DNA from 2 places in the Shewanella sp. 0m-8 genome. Region 2 is predicted to be linked to the other one. Evidence: riboswitches for the same ligand, from Rfam matches in the RefSeq annotation. Region 2 holds a riboswitch; the other holds the start of a gene.
The links. Region 2 has a riboswitch for lysine ahead of ACVBIO_RS20285 (Na+/H+ antiporter NhaC family protein). Riboswitches for the same ligand answer to the same signal wherever they lie in the genome.
Positions count from the first base shown of each region.

Region 1: it holds a riboswitch for lysine, as region 2 does, so the genes downstream of both, lysC (lysine-sensitive aspartokinase 3) here and ACVBIO_RS20285 (Na+/H+ antiporter NhaC family protein) in region 2, are expected to answer to the same signal.

Region 1 covers NZ_JBRIMB010000002.1:222,082-225,233, forward strand. Annotated here, with positions in the region: gene ACVBIO_RS02135 (succinylglutamate desuccinylase/aspartoacylase family protein) at 1-280, opposite strand, end outside; gene lysC (lysine-sensitive aspartokinase 3) at 386-1,783, opposite strand; lysine riboswitch at 1,929-2,111, opposite strand; gene ACVBIO_RS02145 (DUF3293 domain-containing protein) at 2,225-2,653, opposite strand.
Region 2 covers NZ_JBRIMB010000067.1:6,909-10,060, reverse strand. Annotated here, with positions in the region: gene ACVBIO_RS20295 (electron transfer flavoprotein subunit beta/FixA family protein) at 1-137, shown strand, start outside; gene ACVBIO_RS20290 (electron transfer flavoprotein subunit alpha/FixB family protein) at 137-1,060, shown strand; lysine riboswitch at 1,257-1,478, shown strand; gene ACVBIO_RS20285 (Na+/H+ antiporter NhaC family protein) at 1,557-3,137, shown strand.

The DNA of each region.
Region 1 (3,152 bases), on a different contig from region 2:
GGTCGAAACGTCCCAGGGTAAACTCACCGCTTTTCTGATTAATACCTAGAGGGTTGGCTAGCGGCAACAGAGTCACCTCACCTCTTACATCCATTTTTTCTAATCGTTTCATCAACTGAAAAATAACCGCGTTACCCTGCACCTCAGCGCCGTGTACATTGGCTTGAATAAAAACCTTAGGCGCTAATGGGTCTTTGCCTGCCATACGATAAACAGGAACATTCAGTTCCTGTCCTGTCGCCAATTCACCGACTTTCAGGCTCGATTGGGTAAATTCCATAAATTACCGTGTTCCTAGCAATTAGTTTAAATGAGGCTTCAAAGCTTTAGTTTTCACCTCATAGCTTTCAAATATTCAGCTTTCAAACATTTAGTTTTCCAGGCCTTAACTTTCAAATAAGTTTTCATGCAGGGCGCGGATCACATTAGCCGCCTCGGCCTCATCGACCAAAATACACAAGTTATGTGGACTCGCTCCTTGGCAGATCATACGTACATTATAAGTTTCCAGTACTTCAAATACCCTTCGGCACACGCCTGGCGTCGAGGCAATATTGTTGCCAATCACCGCAACCAAGGCTAAACCATCTTCAACACGCACGCGGCAATGCTGCGACAACTCTTGCAATAACGCCTCGCTAAGTAAGCCCTGCCCACTTGAGTCAGAGCCAGTTTTATCTAAGGTTAATGCCACATTGACCTCAGATGTGGTGATTAAATCAACACTGATCTTATGGCGGGCTAAGGTTGCAAATGTTTCAGCCAAGAAGCCTTGCGCATGCAGCATTTGTAAGCTGTGAAGATTAAGTAAAGTTTGATCGCGGCGCACGGCAACGGCGCGGTATACCGGCTCACTTTGCACCGTATGGCGGATCCAAGTGCCGCCCTGTTCAGGAGCCCAGCTTGAGCCAACAAACACCTGAATTTTTTGTCTTACGGCAGGCAATATTGTTGCAGGGTGTAAAACTTTAGCGCCAAAGGTCGCCATCTCAGCGGCTTCATTAAAGCTAATTTCGGCAATCGGACTGGCATTAGGCGCAAGTCTTGGGTCTGTGGTGTAAATGCCGGCTACATCGGTCCAGATCTCAACCGCTGTCGCTTGCAATGCTTCGGCCAGCAATGCGGCTGAATAGTCGCTACCACCACGGCCAAGGGTTGTGGTGTTGCCTTCACTATCTGCGCCCACAAAACCTTGAGTCACAATCACTTGCTCTGCAAGTAGTGGCTTAAGATGTGTTTGAGCAAGCTCAGCAATCTGTTCTATTTGGGGTTCGGCGCGGCCATGGTGGCTATCGGTGCGCAGTACTTGACGCACATCAAATGCTGAAGCGTTAGCGCCCTTCTCTCTTAACACTGCAGCAAAAAACACAGATGAGCACATCTCGCCCTGGGATAGGAGTTCATCCATCACGGCTTTGCTACGGGTAAGCTTTAAGCGTTCGCTTAGGGTCGCGATATGGCTCAAGGTACGATCAATTTGAGCCGCCACATCACTTGGGCTGCCTAGCTTATCTAGAATTTGATATTGAATAGAAGCGATCTTTTTAATCAGCGCCTTTGACTCTTCCGCGCTGGTTTCTGCCTGCGTGAGTGCCACTAACTGATTGGTCACGCCACTCGAGGCGCTAACAACTACCACTCGGGTTTGTGGATTAGCAATAATAATATCTGCACAGCGATGCATGGCGTCATAGTCAGCCACTGAAGTGCCACCAAACTTGGCGACGTTTAACTGTGTTTGCTCTTGCGAGCTTGTAGATAATGAAGCATCGACTAACGACATAGTACTGCCTCCACATTATATAGAGACGGCTGACACTGACTAAATTGGGTATTTTGAATAACTAACATGAATAAGCTCCGAACTAACTTCGTTCGAAGAGCCTGGTGCAATGATATGCACCCCATAAGATGGGGAAACAGCGATCGTCACCAGAAGCTCTCCACCATAAAAAACATTGGTGACAATCGACAGGATTCAGCCTGCACAACCAACATTCAAGCCTGACCAAATGGCATTGAATATCTCGGCGCTAATCTCCCTCATAAGCCATCATAGGAGTTTGGTCCCCTCCAACTTACTACCTAGTTAGCGCTCCTCTTCTGTACTTACCTTGTATGAAGCAAATTACTTTCGAAAAAGCTGCTTTGTATACAAAATAACAGGTTAAAAAATATCAAAAAATAACCAATTAAGTCAATGGAAATCTTAGATGATTTAATTTCATACCATATCTGGAAGCTCCATGACCCAATTGACCCGAGGAGAAAATGCGCCCAACAATGTTTCTTGGCAAGGCAACAAGCAAGGAACAAGTTGCAATTGATCCGCTTCAACATAATAAATGGCATTTTGATTAAACTGGTAGCCGAGTTTAATGGCCGAGGCCTTATCGGTTGATATTGCCCAACTCTTTTCCATATGCTTTCTATCTTGAGATGCGCCTATCATTGCTCGGTAGGGAAAGCCCGATCTGTGTATTTCATGTTGAAGTTTTCGGTCTAAAAGACCATTTTGGCAAGGAGTCAGCACGACTCCTTTTGGGTTGTACGCAGTGATGATAGCGAACGATAATTGAGAGGATAAGGTTTGAGTAAACAGAAATTCAGTTTGTTGATAAGTGTGCCAAAGGCTGTCGACTGAGTTGTTCATTGCTAACAAATTCTCCGATTTAGGTGGGATTATTATAGCAAACTCGTTAGCGCTTCCTAGTTACGTGATACAGGTCACACGCGACAAAAATATCAAAACTAATTAAATCAATACTATAGTTTGCAAATAGTGATCTAAATCATATCATCAAGTAATTTTGTTAACATTTCATTTGTTAACAAATGCCTAAAACGAGTACAATAGGGCTTGTTGATTGACTCACGCCGATACATGTAACGAACACATTTTGTTACATATATCTGAAACAGATAGAAGAGTAATCCACACAGCTGTATCAAATGTGATCTATGTTTGATTTAACATTTAAACTTCATAGAAAACGGTCGTTAAGGAACTTTTTCCTACAATTGTTAATCGAAGTTTATACAGTTCACGTTTTTCCATATGTGAGATACCCATACTTTGCTTATCATGCAGTGTGTTGCTGTTTCGAGCCAGTTTTGAAAGCACCTACGTGTATCAGTGATTTATCAGCATA
Region 2 (3,152 bases):
CAGATCTTGACGTCACGCTTAAATCTCATCAGACAATTGTTAAAGTCACACCACCTGCCCAGCGCAGTGGTGGAGTCATGGTTGCGTCTGTCGAGGAGTTGGTTGAAAAGTTAAAGAATGAAGCGAAGGTGATCTAATGGCAATTTTAGTATTAGCAGAACACGATAACGCCAGTCTAAAGCTGGATACCGCTAAAGTCGTTGCCTGTGCTCAGGCAATTGGTGGCGACATCGACGTATTAGTCGTTGGCCATAACTGTGGTGCTGTGGCAAGCGAAGCACAAAAGTTAGCTGGTGTGCGAAATGTCTTGGTTGCAGACTCAGGGTCATACGCCAATCACCTCGCGGACAATGTGTCAGACTTGATGATAAGCATCGCATCTGATTATGAACATGTACTCGCTGCAGCTTCAAGCTTTGGTAAAGATGTGTTGCCGCGCGTTGCTGCGTTACTCGATGTATCTCAGCTTTCTGAAGTGATAGAAGTGGTGAGTTCTGACACCTTTGTTCGTCCAGTTTATGCGGGTAACGCCCTTGCGACGGTACAAAGTTTAGATGACAAGAAAGTCATGACGGTTCGCTCAAGCGCGTTTGACGCGGTTGCTGCAGACGGCAGTGCTGGATTGGTGACACTATCACCAGAGTTTGCTTCGCAGGTAGAGTTTGTGACTCAAAGCCTAACGGAATCTGAGCGTCCAGAGCTTGGCAGTGCATCGGTAGTGGTGTCGGGTGGCCGCGCGCTAGGAAATAGTGAAAACTTCGCTATTTTAGAGCAACTGGCTGATAAGTTAGGTGGCGCGCTTGGCGCATCTCGTGCGGCAGTTGATGCAGGCTACGTACCAAACGACTTACAAGTAGGCCAAACCGGTAAAATTGTTGCGCCAGATTTATACATTGCTGTGGGTATTTCAGGCGCGATTCAGCACTTGGCTGGCATGAAGGATTCAAAGGTGATTGTTGCTATCAACAAAGATCCAGAAGCTCCGATTTTCCAAGTGGCAGATTATGGTCTTGAAGCCGATCTTTTTGAAGCTGTGCCAAAATTAATCGCACTGCTGTAAATGGAACTTGGTATAACCGATTACTGCTACAGCAAGGTCAATTGTATTTAATAGTTTGGTAAACTGTTAATAGCTGTGAGTTGTACTGGGTATTGTTAGTGATCTGTGTCACGATAAGCGGCTTTAGAGTAGCATCTCTAAAGCCGCTTATGTTTTTATGTCCGTCACGCTTTTTGAGCTAGCCTTAAATTGCGTCCTGAGAAGTAGAGGTGCATTAAATATTAGTATCGATAAGTAGGGTGATACCGCTGATCTATCGAGAAAGGATTTAGTGCCGAAGTGACATAGCATATCGGGGCTAGTTGCTGGGGCTGTAACCAAATAGGTACAGCACTGCCATAGTATTTCTTATCTGGAAGATAAGAATTTTTATATTAATGACGAACCATTAATATGGCTATGGAGCGCTACTGATAGGACAGGTGTAATCAGATATCTACTGCTATATCCCACCAGTTCAGTCGGCCTCCATTCGTATTTAGCGAAGAAATTAAAAATGACAATTATAAGCTATGCCGATTCGGCTTTATCGCTGCTACCTCCGGTAGTGGCCATCGTACTGGCGATGCTCACGCGTCGTGTTTTGCTCTCTTTGGGTTTTGGGATTTTGTTGGGAGCATTACTGCTTACCGATTTTTCTGTAATGCAAACGGGTCAATATTTAAGTACTAAAGTGCTGTCTCTCGTATGGGACGATGGTGCTTTAAATAGTTGGAACCTATATATTTTAGGTTTCTTAGTGGTACTGGGTATGATCACTGCGTTGATCACGGTAAGTGGTTCAGCAAGAGCCTTTGCTGATTGGGCTCGTACTCATATTCGTAATAAGCGCGATGCTAAGCTACTCACCATGTTTTTAGGTTGTGTGGTTTTCATTGACGATTACTTCAACAGTTTAGTTGTTGGTAGTGTCGCACGACCACTCACCGACAGGTATTACATTTCACGTACTAAGTTAGCCTACTTACTTGATTCTACAGCCGCGCCTATTTGCGTTATTTCACCTGTATCAAGTTGGGGTGCTTATATCATCGCCTTGATTGGCGGCATTCTAACCGCACATGGATTTGCCGATACAGGGCATTTGAGCATATTCGTACAGATGATCCCGATGAACTTCTACGCGATCTTTGCATTGTTACTGCTGCTTTGTGTTGCGTTAATGGGATTAGATATTGGCCCAATGCGTCAGCAAGAGCTGAACGCACAAAAAGGCCACTTATACGACGAGTCTAAAGGGTTACCGCCTGGGGCTAACTCTGGTTTACCAGAAGCGGATACGGGTAAGATTATTGGCTTATTCCTGCCAATCACAGTGTTAGTTTTTGCCACTTTCTACTTCATGGTAAGCAGTGGTGGGGATGCATTAGCGGCTAAAGGCATAGAATTTAGTCTAATTGGCGCATTTGAAAATACCGATGTAGGTTCATCGCTATTCTTTGGTGCTTTGCTTGGCTTAGTTGTAACGCTTGCATTAGTCATCTATCAAGGCGTGGCTAAGTCTATGATTGCTAAAGGCCTGTTTGAAGGCGCTAAGTCTATGCTGCCTGCAATCTATATCTTACTGTTTGCTTGGACCATTGCGGGTGTGATTGGACAGATTGAAACCGGTAAATACATGGCGAGCTTGGCAACGGGTAACATTCCATTTGCGATGCTTCCTGCAGTGCTCTTTATTCTTGCAGGTTTGACTGCATTTTCAACCGGCACCAGCTGGGGTACCTTTGGTATTATGCTGCCAATTGCAGCCGATATGGCGATGGGAAGTCACACTGGCATGATGTTGCCAATGCTATCTTCAGTGCTTGCGGGTGCGGTATTTGGAGACCATTGCTCTCCTATTTCTGATACCACTATTTTGTCGTCAACCGGAGCGAACTGCCACCATATTGACCATGTTATGACGCAATTGCCTTACGCATTAATTGTTGCGGGGATCAGTATTGTGGGTTACTTAGTGCTCGGCTTTACTGAATCGGTTACTGCGGGCTTAATCGCTTGTAGCGTATTGTTTGTGATCAGTATTATTGTGCTACGGATCAAGGCATGTTCACCTGATTCTCAATGTAAGCAATAAAGGTAATAGCCCTTA